4 regions of the Shewanella sp. 10N.286.48.B5 genome follow, and region 3 is predicted to be linked to each of the others. Evidence: predicted binding sites of a transcription regulator. Region 3 holds the regulator's gene; each other region holds the start of a gene.

Region 1 (5,693 bases), on a different contig from region 3:
TCATTACCGATTGGGGCAACCGGCTCAGCTTGGATTTCTGCTGAGAAACCCCATCCAGCATTGGGCTTTATGGATATCATTGGCGCGGCGACTGTTAGGCTTAAAGCGTTAAAGTCGTACCTGAATGCGCTTTAGCAATTTGCCTTCGTTGCGAGTCATTGGTATTAGCATTAGCAGAGTGAGTAATATGACTCGCTCTTAATTGCTTATTACCACAGGGTTTACTCATCCTAACTGAATTGATTCAAGCTAATTACTTTAACCTTTAGACAGTGCCACTTGTGTTTCATTACAGCTTTCAAGGGCACTATTTTGCTCAAAGTTTTGGTTGAGCTGGTCGTTATAGTAGTCGCTAAATTCGCGCATAAGCCCTAGTGCCAATATTGCTATTGTCATTACTTGGTAGAGTATTCCTGACCATGACATCAAATATATTGAAAGCATCAGGTTTAATCCATTACTGGCAACCATAGCTAACCTTAGTTGACTGCCCGCTAAGAAGAATAAACTAAAGCTCATTACGACTGCAGCGATAACCGCACACCATTCACTCCAATGCTCAGCCCATAGAAAACCCTGCGTCATGGCAATAATACTAAAGCTGAGTGACATGGCTAAAGGTGATGTTAACCAGGCAGTCGATGCAAGATTTTGCTGGTTATTGCTATTCAAACTTTGACATAAACGAAAGCGAATAACATTAACTAGTTGGTTGGCCATGCCGAGAAAGCTGCCTAATAAGCCTAAATGGATTGCGGTAAGTACTGACGCTATCATATTGCCATGAATAAATTTGCAGTCTTGTTGTTGGCTATTTGCCCACCAGCCAATGGCCATTGAGACAAAGCCAATAAGCTGAAAGTAAAATAGGGGCTCGGCAATAAACTGAAAATCAAATGCGGAAAAATCTAACACAGGCAAGCACAATCCAAGAAAATTAAGGATGCGTATTGTCGTTTTTTTCAGCAATAACACAATGGCTAAAATCGCATAATAGCCTCGCTCATGTGATTAGATATAAAACTGTGAACTGGAGAGTGTTTTTTGAACAGCTAGAGTTGGCTAAGTTGTATTTTTGTTGAGCTTAAGATCGATTAATGTACTGTTTGGGTTTGATATTAGTTGTCCATTTTACGCTAATTTAAAACCACAACTAAACCTGAACCAAGTCAGAATAAAAACCAGCACACGCAAATCAATTTATCACCAATTTAGCCACAGTGGATTTGCGGAATATCTTGCCAACAGCTGGTGTATTGCGGGGTTAATAGCTCACGGCGCATATGCCATTTACCTCCAATACCTTGGGCGGCGACAAATATTGCATCACTACCGTAGCGTTGATTTAACTTATCAAAAACCTGCATCAAGGCAGGATCTTTTACTGGGGCAAATAAGTCTGTTTGCAAATGCTTGACCGGTGATAAATCTAACAATCCAATCCCGATTTTATAGTAGCGAGTATTGGGGTTATAAAGCTTACGGGCAATTTCTGCTGCGTAACTGATGATTTCACGGTTGTCATTAGTTGGATATGCACAGCGGTAATGATATTTAAAGCCATTAGGCTGTTCATCATAAGGGGAGTTACTGGCAAAGATCAGTATGGTGCTAGCCACAGAGCCTTGCTTTCTGGCTTTGGCTGCCGCGATACCAGCATGCTTACTGAGCGCCTGTAATAATGAGTCTATATCGCTAATACGTTCACCGACACTACGAGTTGAAAAGATCTGCTGTTTATCTGCTCTGGCGCTATCCCAGCCTTTACAAGCCTCGCCATTGAGCTCTCTGACTGTACGCTCGATTTCAATACTAAATTGGCTACGAGCAATGCCTGGTTGTAATTTAGCCAGATCCAGTGCGGTGGTGATCCCCATGGCATGTAATTTGTTACCGATCCGCGAACCGATGCCCCACACATCGGTGACTTTCATTGTCGCTAAAATGGCATTTCTTTGCTCAATGGATTGGATATAACATACCCCGTTATAGCCCTGGAGCTTTTTAGCGGCATGATTGGCCACTTTGGCAAGGGTTAAGGTGGCAGCAATACCGACACACACAGGTAAGCGGGTTTCTTTCCAAACAGCTCGGCGGATCATAGCGGCATGGCTTAATAAACACGGGATCGCAGGGTAACAATGTTTAAATGACAGAAATGACTCATCAATAGAGTAAATATGTTGCTCAGGTGCAAAGCGGCCAATCACTTCCATCATAGAGTGAGACAAAGAGGCATAAAGCTCATAATTGGAGGAAAGCGCAATCACGCCTGCTTTTTCACAAAAATCGCGCACTTCAAAGTAAGGACCAAATTTACCCACTCCTAATGCTTTTGCCTGGCGGTTAGCCGCCACAATGCAACCATCGTTATTGGACAGCACCACGATAGGACGGCCACGCCACTCTGGGCGAAACACTTGCTCGGCGCTGCAATAAAAGGAGTTGGCATCAACTAATGCATACATAGTTTAACTGTCCGTTAGTCGTTAGTTAATCAGCTAATATTAGTCATTAACTAATATAGGGCTTTGGCGATGACAACGGATCGAACGGATCACCACGCCTTCAACACTGAAGTTGTCATACTCTTGTATCGTGACACTCTGGTGAAGATCATTTGCCGATAATAATAATCGCCGCTGGGTATCAATGAGCTTACAGACAAAGTTGCCATTATAGTTCGCCACGATCACATCATGGTTTTCGACACTGACATGGCGATCCACAATGAGAATGTCTTTATCAAAAATGCCGATTTTCTCCATAGAGTCGCCGCTAGCTTGGCCAATAAAAGTGGCACTGGGATGTTCAATCAATAGCTCATCTAAACTTAATGGCAGTTGCCGATATTCAGCAGCAGGACTTTCAAAACCAGTAATACCGGCACAAGCAAAAATAGGAATAACCTTCATAACAATCGACACTTAACAGCACTGTATGTTTATACAGTATTATAGCTGTCCCCGTAAAATTGGCAATAAATTCCGTAAGGTTGTCGAATAAGTGTGCGAATTGTTGGTTATTCAATCTGTTATGGGTCATTGAGGGAATGCTTTGCTGAGTGAGCTGAACTAAACAGCATTGCTAAGTACTAAATTATGAGCAAGGTAAGCGTGAGTGTTTAAGATTGAGTGGCGACTATTATCGAGCTGCTGTCGAACCATTAGCCGAAAATAACCTAATAAGCATTCTTTAAGGAAAAACGTTAAAAGTTAATTGTTTGTTCAGCTTACGTTTAGCTTACGTAGGTAAAATAGAGGCAAGTTTAAAGCTTATTATCAGTATCAGAATTCAGTTGTTCATCAACGGGAGTAAACATAATGAAAAAAGTATTTATCATTTCAATGTTAGCAATATTATCTTTTGGCGCGAGCGCTAGCCCATCGACTCAAAAGCCCGTTGTCATTCAAATTCAGGATTCATTCACGCAAATCAATAGTGCTTTAAGCTGCTCAATTGTATATGCCAACGCTCCGATGACTTCACAGGCCGATTATTATAAAGGAGTAGTCTACGAACGCTATTCAGATCTTGTTGAACAACTCGTGTTATCAGGCCAGTCAGAAGAGGGCGCAAGACAAACAGCGATTGAAAAAATTGTCATGCAAACACAAACCATTGAACAACAAATCAATGATACTAAAAGCGGTGGAAAAACAGAGTTAAAACAACTGCTGCAACAAACGGCTAAAAAGAATGATTGTGTCCATTACGTAAATAATTAAGATGTACGGTCATAATTAATATTCATAGAGCTATTAATATAATCGTTAGCACCATTCTCAATACAATCCTATTGCCAATAAAAATGCAGAATGTCATAAACATTCTGCATTTTTTAGTTTCTAAACTGCAAATCAATATTGCTTTACATCGAAGCTATGACTAAAGCGATTACCACCAAGTGTAATATAGGGCGGTAAGGATGATGATGATACCAACTGCCGCAATGTTAAAGCTGCTCGAAGTTTTAAAGCTTACATCATCTAAACTCACACAGGTATTTTGCTGATTGTTCGGTGTTAATAGTGACACCACAATACACAAGGCTAAACATAGTAAGAAGATCAGCCCGATACGGTCCATGAAAGGTAGCTCAGGCCAGAATATTTTAAATACTAGCGAGAATACCGCAGCACCTATCGCAGCAGAAATCGCGCCAGTTGAACTGGTTTTAGACCAGAACATACCCATAACAAATATCACGACAATGCCTGGTGTGAAGAAGCCGGTGAACTCTTGAATATATTGAAAGGCTTGATCAAATTGTCCTAATAATGGTTCAGCAATGAATAGGGCAATGATAAGCGATACTAATGATGCAATACGGCCAACTTGTACGTAATGGTGTTGAGATTTCCCTTGCTTCCACTTGCTATATAAATCCATGGTGAAAATGGTAGAAATACTATTGGTCATCGAAGCCAGTGAAGACACAATAGCCGCAATTAAGGCAGCAAAGACTAAGCCTTTAATGCCAACAGGCATTAAAGTCATCATTGATGGATAAGCTTGATCTGCTGAGGTTAAATCAGGATATAAGATAACGGCGGCAATACCTGGTACCACTACAATGAGCGGCATTAACATTTTCAGGTAAGCGGCAAACATAATCCCTTTTTGTGCTTCTTGCTCATTTTTAGCAGCAAGGGCACGTTGAATGATGTACTGGTTAAATCCCCAATAACTGAAGTTCATAACCCAGAGGCCACCAAAGAGTACCGAGACACCTGGAAGATCTTTATAAAAAGGATTATCAGGACTTAAAATCATATCAAAATGACCAGGCAAACGATCGGTTAGAATACTAAAGCCTGCAATTGCCCCTTCACCAGCGCTCACTTCAACTAAGGCTAAATAGCTTAACAATAATCCACCAAAAATCAGTAGTACAACTTGTAAAATATCAGTGTAAGCTACGGCTTTAAGCCCACCGTAGAGTGAGTAGACCACAGAGAAAGCTGCTAAGAAACACATACCCGTCATCCAATCGACGCCGGCTACCGTTTCGATTGCAAGACCACCTAGCCATAATACCGCGGTTAAATTCACGAAAATATAAACAGCTAACCAGAACAAGGCAATAATGGTCTTAACTCGAGTGTCAAAACGTTGCTCCATGTATTGAGGCATGGTGAAAATGTTGTTCTTTAAGAAAATGGGTAGCATGTATTTACCAACCAAGATCAGAGTAAGCGCGGCCATCCATTCATATGAAGCGATTGCCAAACCCAGAGCATAGCCAGAGCCTGACATTCCAATAATCTGTTCTGCTGAAATATTAGCAGCAATAAGTGATGCACCAATGGCCCACCAAGGTAATGATTTACCAGCTAAAAAGTAATCTTCAGTATCAGCGCCATCTTTTTTTGAGCTACGTGAGATCCATAATGCAAGGCAGATGAGTCCTATCACGTAAACTGCAAATACAGTGATGTCTATTGAACTTAGCTTAATGTCCACAGGATTTTCCTTTCCAATTTTATTGTTATTAATGAGTATAAAAACGCTGTCACTTCAAAAGACAATAGTTGTCTGAAAGTCATGGCTTTTAACTCAAAGTATGAAGTGAAACGTAAAAAACCGCACAGAAAACTCTGTGCGGTTTGGGATTATTGAGTGATTTTTAGTACTTGAGCATATTCACTAGGGTAACTCTGAGGTAGAACAACTGTTAGTCCGTCAGCATC
Region 2 (5,693 bases), on a different contig from region 3:
ATGTTGCAAGTCGTGAAGCATTAAACATCGGTAAAGACGTAGAAGAGATGCTTAAAAATGACTTGAGCTACGAATATCAAGTTGCTGATCATTTACGTGAAGTCATCGCTTTATGCGAAGTAAAAGGCGACTTCCAAACCCGTGAAATCTTAGAAGTACTACTTGATGATACTGAATCTGATCACATGTATTGGTTAGAAAAACAAATTCGATTAATTGATCGCGTTGGTTTACAAAATTATCTGCAAACCAAAATGTAATCATTGAGTTTGCTTCAAAACAAAATGTAATCATTGAGTTTGCTACAAAACAAAAGCCTAACTGAGTTAGGCTTTTTTTATGGGATTTTTAAGCGTTATAAATTGGTAACGCTATAGTTTGAACTGATTAATCATATTGGTTAGCTCCACATTGATTGTGGCAATATTATCCGTTTCATTTCGCTGCATAATGCCTTCATCATTTAAGGTTTCAACCATATCGTGAATTTGGTGCATGCTTCGATTAATTTCCTGAATAACAATATTTTGCTCATTTGCTGAAGTGGATATCTGGCTATTGAGGGCATTGATTTGAGCAACAATAGTACTCATGGTTTGTAAATTATCAGAAGTATTACTGACCTCAGTAACCGTGTCTGAGCAGGCTCGTTCAGTACTGCCAATGGCCGCCACCACCGCAGTGGCTTCAGCTTTTAATTTTGCCAGCGCGATTTCAATTTCACTGGTACTTGTTTGGGTGCGACTGGCAAGGGCGCGCACTTCATCTGCAACCACAGCAAAACCACGCCCTTGCTCTCCGGCCCTTGCAGCTTCAATCGAGGCATTAAGCGCTAACAGGTTGGTTTGCTCTGCAATACTCCCAATCACATCAACAATGCTTTGAATACTGCTGGTTTCATTATTCATGTGCTCGACATTACCAGCAGTTTGATGGATTTCAGCAGCTAAACCTTGGATACCCACTTGGGTTAAGTTAATGGTCTTCAGTGATTGCTCGCCAGTAATATTAGCCTCATTAGTATGCTTGGCTGCGGTTTCGGTATTCTCAACCACAGTGACAGCGGTATTTGATAGCTCTTCAATGGCGGTCACAATTTGGGTTGTTTCATTGGTATGGGCTGTCAAAATTTGTTCGCTGTTTTGGCTATAGTGCTGCAGCTTATCAATACCGGTAGATAATTTAATTGTCGATTTATTGATGGCTAACAACATGGTTTGTAGTTGTGAAATAAAGGCGTTAATTCCGAGGGAAATTTTTCCGATATCGTCATCATTTTTGACTTCCAAACGACGGGTTAAATCACCATTACCTTGAGATAAGCCAGTGACTAAGTCACGTAGTTCATTAATCGGTTGATAGAGCTTATTCAGTAGTATTAATAACGCCACAACAGATAAGCCAAGTACCAATAATATGATGCCGCTGAGTTTTAATGTGGCATTAACAAGCGGTGCGAAAGCTGTTGCTTCATCGAGGGTGACAATCACATACCATTGGTTGTTATCAATTAAAGGGATTTTTTGACTAGCAATAATCGTGCTAACGTCATTTATATCACTGAGCGCCCATGAGCTATCCTGACCGAGAATACTTTGATAGATCTCGCTTAGTTGGCTATTGCTGCTGATATTGTCTTTTTGATTAGTTAAGGCTGAATTAGAGGCTAACACTAAGCCATTTTTATCAATAATAAAGCCAGTGGCACCTTCAATATCTGCTAATGCTTGTAGTTGCAGTTGCAAGTAGTCAAAACGTAAATCCGCCATGATGATCCCGCCATCAATTGGGTGCATAACCCCGACCATAGGTATACCGTCTGTACGGGTAAAAAACACTTCGCTGAGGGACAAGGTATTTTTTTGTTTGCCGTTTTGGTACCAAGGACGAGTGCGGGGATCATATTTATCGACTACACCGACGCCGTCAGGAAAAGACTCTGAAGCAATAGAAGCAAAGGATTGGCCATCATCAAACCCCATAATGACTTTAGAGATGCCACCTAATTTCGCTGTGTATTGAGTCATGGCGACATGGCCGGCATCCACATTGTTATGACGGTATAGACTCGCGAGTTCAGTTACCGCGGAAGTGGTGCGATTAAATGAGTTTTCTATTTCACTGACTTTGGTTTTTATTTGGTGGTGGATGTCGGTTGTCAGCTTGTCTGTTATTTGTTGTTTTAATAATTGGTGAGTGACCAGCCCGCTAATGATCAAGGCGAAAGCTAATAGAATTGTTATCGCAAATAGTAAACTCGCTTTAAAGCCAAACTTGTTCATAACTCACCTAATTGTATTATTATTTTTTGTTTGATTGTACCTGCTTATAAATTAAAATATACCCTAAGATCATAAAAAAGTTAGTGATTTGTATCATGCAATGTTGATTTTGTTTTTGTGTCGTCTGATGTTTAGTGTTCTTGCTGTTATTTATTTGTATTGCAAATTAGCGCTATTTTGTAATTTGAAGCTTTCAACGCGACTGGTGATAAAGGTTTAATTTGAACACTGTTTTTATATACAGTATCATGATGTCATTCAGTGACTTCTTTATGAAAACGCCATGCGTAAAATTATCCACATTGATATGGATTGCTATTATGCCGCAGTTGAAATGCGTGATTTTCCACAATTGCGTGGTAAACCTATTGCTGTAGGTGGGCGCAGCGATCGCCGTGGTGTTATCAGTACCTGTAGTTATGAGGCGCGTAAATATGGCGTTCGTTCTGCTATGTCGAGTTATCAGGCATTAAAACTCTGCCCAGATTTGATATTGGTGCCAGGCAGGATGGAGGTTTACAAAGCGGTTTCGCTGCAAATCCGTGAAATATTCCATCGTTATACAGAATTAGTTGAGCCGTTATCATTGGACGAGGCGTATCTTGATGTTACTGATTGTGATGCATGTAAAGGTAGCGCCACCTTAATTGCTGAGCAGATCAGAGCTGAAATCTTTACGGTAACCGGGCTTACTGCTTCCGCGGGAGTCGCACCGATTAAGTTTTTAGCTAAAATAGCTTCTGACTTAAATAAGCCTAATGGTCAATATGTGATCACGCCTGCTGAGATCCCTTCGTTTATAAAATCATTATCCTTAAGTAAAATCCCTGGGGTGGGAAAAGTAACCTCGGCTAAGCTTGCAGCGCTCGGGCTTGAAACCTGTGAAGACGTGCAGCGCTACCCGAGTGACAAGCTCATCAGCGGTTTTGGTAAATTTGGCCGCGTGTTAATTGAGCGCACTCAAGGTATCGATACACGTCAAATAAGCCCAAATCGTATCAGAAAGTCGGTTGGGGTTGAGACCACCTTAGCCCAAGATATTTTTACTATAGAGCAATGCAGCAATGTCATGCCGCAGTTAATCCAAGAGCTTATTAGCCGGGTGCATCGCAGTGCTAAAGACCGGCAAATTCATAAACAGGTAGTAAAACTTAAATTTAACGATTTCAAGCAAACTACCATTGAGCATCGCAGTGATGAAATGTCGCTTAACTTATTCCAGACATTGTTAACTCAAGCACTAGAGCGGGCCAATGGCCGAGGTATAAGATTAATCGGTGTCAGTGTTGGTTTAGCTGATAATAGCCAGCCAGAAGTGGTTACAGATGATAATAGCGAGCAATTAGATTTGCAGTTCTAGTGATTATCGCTAGGAACAAAAAGGCTGCCTTTTCTTATATCAAGAATAGAGCAGCCTTTTTATTAAGCGCGTAATTTAATAGCGAGTTAAAGCTCAGCCTTTTGCTGGAATACGCTCTAGTACCGCAAGCAGTAGTTCCCAATATTGGCCAACAGTGGTGATGTTCACCATTTCGTCAGGGCTATGTGGGAAACGAATGGTTGGGCCAATAGAGACCATATCCATGGTTGGGTATGGTTCTTTAAATAGTCCACATTCAAGACCGGCATGGATAACCATAATCGTCGGGTCTTTCTTATAAATATCATTATACGTTTCACGGACAATGGCCATCACTGGTGAGCTATTATCAGGCTTCCAACCAGGGTAAGCGCCTGATAGATCAATGCTAGCACCTGAAAGGTTTGCTAATGCCGTTAATTGCGTTTCAATTTGCACTCGGCCTGAGTCAATCAATGAGCGGATAAGACATAGCACTTCAACAGATTCGTTGTCAGTGTTAATCACTCCGACGTTAAGCGATGTTTCAGTCACACCTTCAACTTCATCGCTCATACGCATTACGCCGTTAGGGCAGGCGTGCAGTAAATCGATTAAGGTATTTTGCGCATCTTCACTCATGACTTTTGCTGGAGCGTCAATGGTTGCAAGTGTTAGCAACATGTCAGGGTCAGCAATTGCCAGCTCTTCACGAACAATCGCTTGATATTGAGCAATGGCTTGCTCAAGCTTGGCTTTATTTTCGCTTGGCAGCATAAAGTTGATGCTAGCTTCACGGGGGATAGCATTACGTAAAGAGCCGCCAGTGAAGTTAACTAATTCAATTTGTAAATCATCACCATAACTAAATAAGAAACGGGCTAATAATTTATTGGCATTGCCGCGACCTAAATGAATGTTGACGCCTGAATGGCCGCCCTTTAAACCTGAAAGGGTTAAGCTAAAGCTGGCATTGCTTTGCTCAGGTGCTTGCCATGACATAGGAACGCTTAGCTGTGCATCAACACCGCCAGCGCAACCCATGTAGATTTCGCCTTCTTGCTCTGAGTCAGTATTAATTAAAATATCAGCATCAAGGTAACCTGCTTCAAGGCCGAAAGCGCCAGTCATGCCCGCTTCTTCATCAATGGTAAGCAGCACTTCTAATGGACCATGTTTAATGTCGTCAGCGCCAAGAATTGCTAACGCTGAAGCCATACCAATACCGTTATCAGCACCTAAGGTGGTGCCCTTGGCTTTTAGCCATTCGCCATCTACATAGGCTTCAATAGGATCTTTTTCAAAATCATGCACTTTATCGGCATTTTTTTGTGGAACCATATCAATGTGGGCTTGTAATACCACAGTCTTGCGTTCTTCCATTCCAGCATACGCTGGCTTTTTAATGATCAAGTTACCGACTTTATCTTCGACGACAGGCAAACCTTTCGATTTAGCCCATTGCTGGATATGTTCACTAAGTGCTTGTTCAAACTTGGATGGATGCGGAATCGCACAAATTTGTTCAAACCATTGCCATAATGGCTGGGGATATAATTGATTAATGGCGGTCACGAAGACTCCCTAAATGCTATGAATGTGGGAATAGATGCGCTGAAGTTTACCATATTGTCGTTACTAAGTAGTGACCTAGAGCAAGTAGAGAGGCTGGGTTAAATTAATTTTTGTAAATATATTTTAACTCTATCGTAAAGCTAAGCTTAAATACTTTAACCACCATTGGTCGTTATGATTTGTGATTCAGCACCTGAAATTACTGATTAGCAAGCAATAATAACAATCTATTTAAAAAGGATGCCCCATGTTTCAAGTCAATATCGTTGATGTAGCAAATGATCAAGCCATTTTTGAAGGCCATGGCTGGGACGCCGTAGTGGTAGTCGCCACCGATTTAGCCGCCATTGCCCAAGATGAAATAAAAATACTCGCCAAGCATGCGAAACAAATCGATCAGCGCATTGGTCAGTCGGCAACATTGTTACTGGCGCCCGGACTTGCGGGTGGCAGACTGATTGTCGCCCCAGTTGTTAATGCCACTAATGAATACAGTG
Region 3 (5,693 bases):
GTGCATAGAAAGTCCAGCCAAAGTTGGGGCCTCCACCTTCCATAAATAGCGAGCTAAGTAGAATCGCAAACGCGAAAGGTAAAATCCAAAAGCTCCAGTTATTCATCCGCGGTAGTGCCATATCTGGCGCACCAATCATCATTGGAATGAGCCAGTTAGCTAAGCCGGTAAAGGCTGGCATGACTGCGCCAAATACCATAATCAAGCCATGGACTGTGGTCATTTGGTTAAAAAAGTTAGGTTCAACTAACTGTAAACCGGGTTGGAATAACTCAGCACGAATGACCATGGCCATTGCGCCGCCGGTTAAAAACATAATGAAACTAAACCACAGATACATTGAACCAATATCTTTATGGTTAGTGGTTAAAACCCAGCGCATAATGCCTTTTGGCGCCCCATGATGATGGTCATCATGGTGATCGTCGTGAGCGGCTGGTGAATCTTGTGTAATTGTGCTCATTTTAATCCCTTACTTTCCGTGACCAACAACATCAGCAGCCTGAACTGCATCGCCAGAGTTATTACCCCAGGCATTTCGCTCATAAGTCACCACTGCAGCAAGCTGTTGTGGCGTAAGTAGCGAGTTAAATGCTTGCATTGCCGTGCCAGGTTTACCATTGATGACAATATTAAGATGATCCGTCACTGGACCGACGATGAGTGGGCTGCCTACTAATGAAGGGAACGCGCCAGGTAAGCCAGTACCAGCAGCTTGGTGACATGCAGCGCAGCTAGTCATATAGACTTGCTCGCCCATGGTCATTAACTCATCCATCGTCAAGTCATCCAATACCACAGCTTTAACTTCTGCTGCTTGTGTTGCCGCTTTAGTCACAGCTTGTGTTGCAGTGTCTTCAAGTTGTTCAGCTGTAGGTAAGCTTGCTGGTAAAGTCACAGGCGTTGACGTGTCTGCGGTAGAAGTGCCTGCACTAGGAGCGTCTGCAGTGGTTGGTGTAGCGCTAGAACTTGTCCCATTGCCACTCACATCAGCCGCTTGCACGGTATCGCCAGAGTCATTACCCCAAGCATTACGCTCATAAGTGACTACTGCAGCAATTTCAGTTGCCGTTAGCTGCTTGGCAAACGCTTGCATCGCAGTGCCAGGCTTACCATTAACGACAATATCGATATGGCCAGACACTGGGCCTTTAATCATTGGACTGCCAATTAGGGAAGGGAAGACGCCAGGTAAACCAGCACCATTAGGTTGGTGGCAAGCCGCGCAGCGACCCATGTAGATTTGTTCGCCTTGGGCCATTAACTTGTCATAGCTAAGGGTTTGGCTCAGTGAGGCTTGTGCAGCGGCTTTAGCATCGACAGCAAATTGCTTTTGGTCGATTAGCCATTGGTCAAAGTCTGCTTCAGAAACGGCTTCAACAACAATAGGCATAAAGCCATGATCTTTACCGCATAGTTCGGCACATTGGCCTCGATAAGTACCTATTTTATCGATTTTAGTCCAAGCTTCATTGATGAAACCAGGATTTGCATCTTTTTTAACGGCAAATGCTGGTACCCACCAAGAGTGGATAACGTCATCCGAGGTCATTAAAAAACGTACTTTACGATTTATTGGTAAAACCAGCGGCTTATCGACCTCTAAAAGATAGGTGTCGGTTTTATCTGCGGTGCCAGTAATTTGGTCTGCTGGGGTAGATAATAAACTGAAAAACTCGACATCTTCATTGAAATAGCTGTAATGCCATTTCCATTGAGAGCCCGTCACTTTGACTGTCAGTTCAGCATCGCTGGGATCTTCCATAGCAATCAGCGTTTTTGTTGCTGGGATTGCCATGCCAATTAGGATTAGAAATGGCAATACTGTCCAAGCTATTTCAACCTTGGTACTGTCATGAAAGTCGGCTGCAACTGCACCCTTAGATTTTCTGTGATAGATCATGGAATAAATCATGATCCCAAAGACCACGACACCAATGGCGCAACAGATATACAAAATAATCATATGCAGGTCGTAAACCTGGCCACTGATCTCTGTTACACCTTGAGTCATGTTTAAGGGCATCTCTGCCGCTGTGAGTGGGGTTGCAAGCAACGCCACCATTAATCCGTACAACAATCGCTTCACAAGACTACTCCTCTGCTAATTGCGAATTGCAATTACAAAGAAAAGCCACACAGTAATACTCTGCTCTATGCAAACTTTTCATACCCGAAAAAGTTTGATCATTTCAAAGTACACGGTGGCTTTGAGCTTGAAAACTCAATTATGTTATTACGTTACGGTGCCACACTTGTACCTAATACTGAACTTATCAATTATATTTGACGCTTTACATTCAAGGCTTTCTATACCGCACGGTACCAGCTCAATCTTTTAATAGCGTTTGTATCTTTTTGACATTTATTCTCGGCAGTACGATAAATTGTTACTACCTTGTTAACTACATTACTTGGAGATTAAATATTGATCAAGATCACTTTATCATCTAATTTGCTGAAAAAAGTGCAAAAAAAAAGCCCCTCAGCGTAGTGAAGGGCTTTTTTAGTCATATTTTACTAGTGAAACGAGGTAAGGTTTACCCGAGTCGGTACTGCTAAAGTTTGCGTTAATGGGTCGCCTTCAGGTAAGTGAGTATTTACATCTTCAATGATAAGCCCTTGGGCTAAGGCATTTTTGGCAACCAATTGAATGCGGCGATTGTCGCGGGCATCTAATGGTGGTGTCCAAGTAATTACTGCACTTGAAGTACCGTTAGTGAGCGCTTTTTCCATCGCCCACAGGGTTTCGACTTCATCTTTGGTGTGAACTAACAATACTCTGTCCATACGAACATTGGCATTAGCAAGAATTTGCTTATAACCGATATGCGGCGGATTAATCAGTACAATCCAACGGCCTTGCTGACTTAAAATGGCTAACTGACTGCATAATTGAGTCAATTCAGTTAAGCCTTGGTTTTGGGTGCGCTTGGTTTCAATCCCTTGTTTAGTGGGTAAGGGATCAGATGCCATATCTACCCATAATCCAGGGTGACGCGGTGCATTGCCTATTAATGTGTTCATAACCAACCTCCATTACGAATAACGCCAACAGCAAGCCCTTCAATCGTTAGGTTTTGGCAACTTAAATCAACTTTAATCGGCTCATATTCTGCATTTTCAGCATGTAAATAAATAATATTGCCTTTCTTTTCAAATCTTTTCACGGTTACATCGTCTTCAAGACGTGCCACTACAACTTGACCATTGGTGGCAGTTTGCATTTTATGCACTGCTAATAAGTCGCCCTCTAAAATACCAATGTCTTTCATACTGTCGCCTCGAACGCGTAGTAAGAAATTAGCATTGGGCTTAAACATTTCTGGGTCAACTTGGAAATACTGTTCAACATGCTCTTGAGCAAGGATAGGTTCACCTGCAGCAACTTGGCCGATAAGTGGTAAGCCTGCTTCAACTTCCTCCTCCACCTGCACCATGCGGATCCCGCGAGAGGTACCAGGAATAATTTCAATACAGCCTTTTTTTGCCAGTGCTTTTAAGTGTTCTTCAGCGGCATTGGCGCTTTTGAAGCCTAATCGAGTTGCAATTTCTGCACGAGTTGGCGGCATACCTGTTTCGGCGATATTACATTTAATTAGCTCTAATATTTCAGCTTGGCGTGGCGTTAAAGGTCTCATATTGATTCCTGTTTTTTTATACAGTGACTGTCATTATATACAGTATCGGTGGTCGCGCAAGTATTAACCAAATTAATTTAACTATTATCATCTAATTCTTGTTGGCTATATATGGGGGCACGGTTAAGTATATGTAATTTAATTATTTAGTTAATGAAGGTAAGTCAGCTTTTTAAACCGATGAAATTGGCTATTTCTCACATCGTTTGTTTAAACAGTATATTTATACAGTAGTGTTGATTGAAAATAGGTTGGTTGTTATTCGGATATGGCTATTTTTACTGAACAAATATTCTCTGTATAGACCCTTGTTAGTGAAACTGAACCATTATCTGGTATTCTATGGCCAATTAATTGATGTTGAATATGCGAACACTCATGTTAAAACCTGACTCAATCATAGCAAAATCATTACGTTGGATTCAAAAACTGATGGTGCACACGGTTGTTGTGCCTGAAGATCCCTTTGCCGATCTGAACTTAGACCCAGATAAACCAGTGGTCTATGTGATGAAGACAGAATCACTCAGTGATATTGCGGCATTAAATGAAGTGACCGCCAAATATGGCTTACCGAGCCCTTATGAGCGACTAGACGTTGATGGCTTAAATACCCCTAGAATTGTGTGTATTGAAGGTCGTAAGCCTCTATTTGGCAAGCGTTTAAGTGGCGAAAAATTTGTTGATAACTTCACCAGCTTATTAGCCTTACATAAAAAAAATGATCAACTTGATATTCAATTGGTGCCAGTGAGTCTGTATTGGGGACGTATCCCTGGTAAAGAAGATGACACCATGACCGCAGCCGTATTTGAGCGTGAAAACCCGACCTGGTTACGTAAATGGTTGATGATTTTGTTCTTAGGTCGCCATAGCTTTATTCAATTTTCAAATGCTATGTCGCTACGTTATATGGCTGATGAACACGGCACTGATGTCAGTATTGCGCATAAACTTATCCGTGTGGCGCGAGTGCACTTTAGACGCCAACGTAAAGTGATGACAGGCCCACAACTGCCAAATCGTCAGGCAATGTTCAACTCATTATTAAAGTCTGATGCCATTGCTCAAGCGATAAAAGAAGAAGCGCTTAATAAAAAAATTCCTGAAGACAAAGCCCGCGAAAAAGCTATTCAGTATTTAGATGAAATTGCAGCGGATTACTCAGACAGCTTAGTGCGTATTGCTGAGCGCTTTCTTACTTGGTTGTGGAATAAGTTATACAGCGGTATTAGCATTAAAAGCGCTGAAAAAGTGCGTAAGCTGCATCATGATGGTCATGAAATTGTCTATGTGCCTTGCCATCGTAGCCACATGGATTACCTACTGCTGTCGTATATTTTGTATTACCAAGGCATGGTGCCGCCGCATATTGCCGCCGGTATTAATTTAAACTTTTGGCCAGCAGGCCCTATGTTCCGCCGTGGTGGTGCTTTCTTTATTCGTCGTAGCTTTAACGGTAATAAACTTTATACCGCAGTGTTTCGTGAGTATTTAGATCAGTTATTTGCTAAAGGCTATTCGGTTGAATACTTCACCGAAGGTGGTCGTTCTCGTACCGGTCGTTTATTAGCGCCTAAGACCGGCATGTTAGCGATGACAGTTAACTGTGTACTGCGGGGCATTGAACGCCCAGTAACCTTAGTGCCAGTTTATCTTGGTTATGATCATGTGATGGAAGTGTCCACCTATCATAAAGAGTTAAGCGGTAAGAAAAAGCAAAAAGAATCAGTGTGGCAGGTCTTTGGTGCGCTGCGTAAATTAGGCAACTTTGGCCAAGGTTACGTTAACTTTGGCGAGCCAATCAATGTGCAGCAATTTTTAAATCAACAATCGCCAAATTGGCGTGAAGAAATTGCTCAAGATCCGGATCAAAAGCCATCATGGTTAACGCCAGCAGTAAATGTATTGGCCAATAAAGTGATGACTAACATCAATGGCGCCGCCGCAGCGAGTTCGGTGACATTAGCAAGTATGGCGCTGCTGGCTTCAGAGCAAAACGCCCTGCAGCGCAGTGAGCTTGAAACCCAGCTAGACCTCTACCTGAAAATC
Region 4 (5,693 bases), on a different contig from region 3:
AAAGTCAAAACGTAAACGCTCAGGGTTAACTAATGACCCTTTTTGATTTACATGGCTACCCAGTACATTACGTAGTGCTGCATGTAATAAATGGGTCACTGAATGGTTAAGCTGAGTACGATGACGAAGTTTTTTATCGACTTCAGCGCTAACGCTATCACCAACATTTAAAACACCAGCAACTAACTTGCCTTGATGACCGAAAGCTTGACCAAAAATTTGAGTATCGGTCACAGCAAAATTAGCATCATTAACTGTTAAATGGCCTTTGTCGCCAACTTGACCGCCAGACTCAGCGTAAAACGGCGTATTATCTAATACAATGACCGCTTCTTGATCTGCCGTTAATGAATCAACTGCATTACCTTCTACATATATAGCTGTAATTTTACCTTGACCATTTAGCTCGCTATAACCGCAAAACTCGGTTTCACCTTCAATTTTAAGGCCTGCATTGTAATCAGTGCCAAAATTGCCAGCCGCTTGTGCTCGGCTGCGCTGCTCAGCCATTGCCGCTTCAAATCCTGCTTCATCAACGGTGATATCACGCTCACGACATACATCCGCAGTTAAGTCGACAGGGAAGCCATAGGTGTCATAAAGTTTAAATGCTGTTTCACCATCTAAAATATTAGCTTCAAGTGCATTAAGGGCTGCATCTAAAATACCTAGGCCACGCTCTAGCGTTCTAGCAAACTGCTCTTCTTCGGCTTTTAAAGACTTTTCAACAATTGCTTTAGCATCAACAAGGCCTTTAGCTGCATCGCCCATCACTTCAATTAATGTTGGCACTAATTTGTAGAAGAAGGTATCTGTCGCGCCAAGCTTGTTACCATGACGCACTGCGCGGCGAATAATACGGCGTAGTACATAGCCGCGGCCTTCATTTGACGGCATTACACCGTCAGCAATTAAAAATGCACAAGAGCGAATATGATCGGCAATAACCCGTAAAGATTTATTTTCTAAATCTTGGACACCAATGATTTCAGCCGTTTTAGCAATAAGCTGTTTGAAAATATCGATTTCATAGTTTGAATGTACGCCTTGCATAATCGCAGCAATACGCTCAATACCCATACCAGTATCAACAGAAGGTTTTGGTAATGGCTTCATTTCGCCGTCAGCTTGACGGTTGTATTGCATGAATACGATATTCCAGATTTCAATGAAACGATCGCCATCTTCTTCTGGAGTACCAGGGCGACCGCCCCAGATATGCTCGCCATGATCATAAAATATTTCAGAACATGGGCCACAAGGACCTGTGTCACCCATTTGCCAGAAGTTATCAGACGCATAAGGTGCACCTTTATTATCACCAATGCGGATAATATTTTCAGGGGCGACACCAATTTTGTTAGTCCAGATATCAAACGCTTCATCATCAGTTTCATAGATGGTGACGCATAAACGCTCGGTTGGAAGCTTTAATGTTTCAGTTAAAAAGCGCCATGCATAGCTAATGGCTTCTTCTTTGAAGTAATCACCAAAACTGAAGTTACCTAACATTTCAAAGAAGGTATGGTGACGAGCGGTGTAACCTACATTATCAAGGTCGTTATGTTTACCACCAGCACGTACACAGCGTTGCGATGTTGTCGCTCGGGTATAGCTACGCTTTTCTTGACCTAAAAAACAGTCTTTAAACTGATTCATACCGGCATTGGTGAATAGTAAAGTTGGGTCATTGTGAGGTACTAAAGAGCTACTATCGACAACTTGATGTTCGTTGTGACGAAAAAACTCTAGGAAAGCACTTCTTAGTTCTGCGGTAGTTTGAAACATGAAATCGCCCTAAAATGGATAAATCGTATTTATCAGGAAGCTGTTAGTCAGCGCTAAATTGCCAACATTATATACTTAAACAAACTATAGGTGCGACATTCTAGGGCAATAGATTGGCTATTTTAGGCTGGAATTTAACGATTTTGATCATCGAATATTTGATTGATTGTGCAATATAGCCATATTTATGGGTAATCAAAAAATTACCGCAACTAAAACAGCTAACAAAACGGCTAACAAGAGTGGCTATAAAGCTAATTGATAGGCGCTGTTAAGCTTCATTAGCGTAACAGCAAAATATAGCCTCTGACAGATATGAGTTACATACTGAGCAAAATTGGATAAAAAAAAGCGGCGAGCATATAGCTCACCGCGATTTAATAATTCTAACTACTAATACCTAGCAAAGGCTTAAAACACTTCACCGGTTTCTAAATCGATGTTTTCATCGGGTTTAGCAGGGGCGGCATCTTTTTCTTTATCTTTACTAAGCAATAATTCACGTAATGCAGTTTCGATCTCTTCAGCCGCAGCAGGGTTTTCAATTAGGTACTTACCGGCATTTGCACGGCCTTGACCAATCTTGCCGCCTTTGTAGCTATACCAAGCACCAGCTTTTTCAACAAGCTTATGCGCCACACCTAAATCAACTAGCTCACCAGTACGGTTAATACCCTTACCGTACAAGATTTGGAATTCAGCTTGCCTAAATGGCGCTGCAATTTTGTTTTTAACCACTTTAACTCGGGTTTCGTTACCAACCACCTGATCGCCATCTTTGATTGCACCTGTACGGCGAATATCCAAACGCACTGAGGCGTAAAACTTAAGTGCATTACCACCTGTTGTAGTTTCTGGGTTACCGAACATCACACCAATTTTCATACGAATTTGGTTAATGAAAATCAATAGCGTGTTTGATTGCTTAAGGTTACCAGCAAGTTTACGCATTGCTTGGCTCATCATACGAGCAGCAAGGCCCATGTGTGAGTCACCAATTTCACCTTCAATTTCAGCTTTTGGTGTTAATGCCGCCACTGAATCGACAATGATCACATCAACGGCGCCAGAGCGAGTTAAGGCATCACAAATCTCTAGTGCTTGTTCACCCGTATCTGGTTGCGAACAAAGTAGGTTATCAATATCAACACCAAGGTTTTTAGCATAGATAGGATCAAGAGCATGCTCAGCATCGATAAACGCACAGGTTTTACCTTGACGCTGTGCTGCTGCAATCACTTCTAAGGTTAAGGTTGTTTTACCTGATGACTCAGGACCGTAGATTTCTACGATTCGCCCCATAGGTAAACCACCAGCACCCAAGGCAACATCCAATGAAAGTGAGCCAGTAGAAATGGTTTCAACATCCATTGTGCGGTCTGCGCCCAACTTCATGATTGAACCTTTACCAAATTGCTTCTCAATTTGACCTAACACGGCATTCAGTGCTTTCTCTTTATTTGGATCTGCTTTCATTGTGATTATCCCTCTAAGCGAACTCATCTCATTGGCGAGATTGATAACGAATAAATTTGTCTGTTTCTTAATATGAGCTCAGTATACTGTATAATCATACAGTATCAATAGTTACTCAAAAAAAAATTGCAAAACCACTAACAAACAAGGTTTTTCAATATCAATATCAATACCTTATAAGTAAAAATATAATTAAAACTTCTACACCACTGTATATAAAGACTACTGTATACAGTGGTTTCAATATGTTAACCATCTGACAAATAAGCCAATAGTTATACTCTTTCAACTCGATAATAGCAGTTCAGAACCGCGCTAAATGAGTAACTCTATTGGGATTCAAATCAATTATTGCTAAGATGAGCGCCGATTAGTATTGGTCTTTTTCCGATCCCCAAGCCATATTTAGAGCAACAAATTAATGACAGCAATTGAAAATCCAAATTTAGAAAAGCACACTCCGATGATGCGCCAATATTTGACGCTTAAAGCGCAGCATCCCGATATGTTGTTGTTTTATCGTATGGGAGATTTTTATGAATTATTTTATGAAGATGCCAAACTTGCTTCTGAATTTTTAGGAATTTCGTTGACCGCTAGAGGCAAAAGTGGTGGTAATGCCATCCCTATGGCAGGTATTCCCTACCACTCTGTTGAAGGCTATTTGGCTAAATTAGTCCAAATTGGTCAATCAGCAGCTATTTGTGAACAAATTGGCGATCCTGCTACAAGTAAAGGTCCGGTTGAGCGCAAAGTTGTCCGTATAGTAACGCCTGGCACCTTAACTGATGAAGCCTTACTGCAAGAGCGTCAAGACAATCTGTTAGCTGCGGTTTATCAAGGTAAAAATGGTTTCGGCTACTCAACTTTAGATGTGTCATCAGGGCGTTTCGTGGTAGTCGAATTAGAAAACGCTGAGACATTAGAAGCTGAATTACAACGCACCAGCCCTGCAGAGCTACTTTACAGCGAAGACTTAGTCGATGTGCATTTAATTGAAAACATTAAAGGCATTCGTCGCCGCCCAGAATGGGAATTTGATTACGATACCAGCATACAGCTATTGCTGGAGCAATTTGGCACGAAAGATTTACATGGCTTTGGCATTACAGATGCTCGCTTATCACTGCAAGCTGCTGGCTGCTTAATGCAATATGTCAAAGACACCCAAAAGACAGCTTTGCCGCACATCAATAGCATTACCCTTTTTAATCAAGCTGATACTATCATTTTAGATGCTGCGACCAGACGCAACCTTGAATTAACTTTGAACCTGTCGGGCCAGCGTGACAATACACTTGCTTGGGTGCTAGATAAGACGGCAACACCTATGGGCAGTCGAATGCTGCAACGCTGGATCCACCAACCATTAAGAAACCAGCAGCATATTCATCAGCGCCAACAAGCGGTTGCCGAGCTAATTGATAGCGGTTTGTATGCCGACTTACACCAACAACTGAAAGCTTTAGGTGATATCGAGCGCATTATGGCAAGGCTTGCCATAAGAAGTGCACGACCACGTGATTTTGCCCGTTTACGCCAAGCATTAGAATTGCTGCCTGAAATCCAGCAAACCTTAAGCCATTGTCAGCAAGATGAACTGAAGACTCTGGCGCGAAAACTAGGAGAATTCCCTGAGCAGCAACAGCTTTTAGCCTCAGCGATTGTTGATAATCCACCCATGCTTATTCGTGATGGTGGAGTCATTAAAACTGGCTATAACGCCGAGCTTGATGAGTGGCGCGGTTTAAGTGAAGGCGCTAATGACTATTTAGTGCAAATGGAGCTGCGAGAAAAAGAGCAAACAGGCATTAATTCCCTTAAAGTCGGCTATAACCGTGTGCACGGTTATTATATTGAAGTCAGCCGCCTACAATCTGATCAAGTGCCGTTAAGCTATCAACGCCGTCAAACCTTAAAAAATACTGAACGTTATATCACCCCAGAACTTAAAGAGTACGAAGAAAAAGTACTTTCAAGTCAGGGCAAGGCGTTGGCCATTGAGAAAAAACTATGGGAAGAACTGTTTGATTTATTACTACCGAAACTACATGAGTTACAGCTATTTGCTCAGTCCGCAGCAGAGTTGGATGTATTAAGTAATTTCGCCGAACGAGCTGAAACCCTTGGCTATAATTGCCCGCAAATCACTCACGAGATTGGTATTCATATTGAAGCTGGTCGCCATCCGGTAGTTGAGCTAGTCAGCCAAAGTCCATTCATTGCCAACCCGGTGCAATTAGCACCTTCAAGAAGAATGCTAGTGGTTACTGGCCCTAATATGGGCGGTAAATCGACTTACATGCGCCAAGTGGCATTAATCACCTTAATGGCACATATCGGCAGCTTTGTTCCGGCACAAAAAGCAGTGATAGGTCCAATAGATAGAATATTTACCCGTATTGGTGCTTCCGATGATTTAGCATCAG

The links. Region 3 encodes LexA, which represses DNA repair genes until DNA is damaged. Its sites were predicted from a motif close to TACTGTATNNNNATACAGTA; they were not measured.
Region 1: the regulator LexA is predicted to act here: its motif matches at 2,935-2,954, upstream of BCU57_RS06335 (LexA family protein).
Region 2: the regulator LexA is predicted to act here: its motif matches at 2,509-2,528, upstream of dinB (DNA polymerase IV).
Region 4: the regulator LexA is predicted to act here: its motif matches at 3,349-3,368, upstream of recA (recombinase RecA).

Annotation. Positions count from the first base shown of each region.
Region 1 is NZ_MCVG02000001.1:1,462,134-1,467,826, forward strand. Features, by position in the region: gene BCU57_RS06320 (HlyD family secretion protein) at 1-135, shown strand, start outside; gene BCU57_RS06325 (YgjV family protein) at 259-915, opposite strand; gene BCU57_RS06330 (Y-family DNA polymerase) at 1,212-2,468, opposite strand; gene BCU57_RS06335 (LexA family protein) at 2,508-2,915, opposite strand; gene BCU57_RS06340 (hypothetical protein) at 3,324-3,728, shown strand; gene BCU57_RS06345 (sodium/sugar symporter) at 3,898-5,460, opposite strand; gene BCU57_RS06350 (alpha-L-fucosidase) at 5,616-5,693, opposite strand, start outside.
Region 2 is NZ_MCVG02000001.1:131,909-137,601, forward strand. Features, by position in the region: gene bfr (bacterioferritin) at 1-260, shown strand, start outside; gene BCU57_RS00630 (methyl-accepting chemotaxis protein) at 372-2,282, opposite strand; gene dinB (DNA polymerase IV) at 2,566-3,642, shown strand; gene BCU57_RS00640 (aminoacyl-histidine dipeptidase) at 3,736-5,196, opposite strand; gene BCU57_RS00645 (M17 family metallopeptidase) at 5,444-5,693, shown strand, end outside.
Region 3 is NZ_MCVG02000004.1:170,184-175,876, reverse strand. Features, by position in the region: gene ctaD (cytochrome c oxidase subunit I) at 1-463, opposite strand, end outside; gene coxB (cytochrome c oxidase subunit II) at 473-2,089, opposite strand; gene BCU57_RS19705 (cell division inhibitor SulA) at 2,521-3,027, opposite strand; gene lexA (transcriptional repressor LexA) at 3,024-3,641, opposite strand; gene plsB (glycerol-3-phosphate 1-O-acyltransferase PlsB) at 4,020-5,693, shown strand, end outside.
Region 4 is NZ_MCVG02000001.1:258,327-264,019, reverse strand. Features, by position in the region: gene alaS (alanine--tRNA ligase) at 1-1,788, opposite strand, end outside; gene recA (recombinase RecA) at 2,200-3,264, opposite strand; gene mutS (DNA mismatch repair protein MutS) at 3,686-5,693, shown strand, end outside.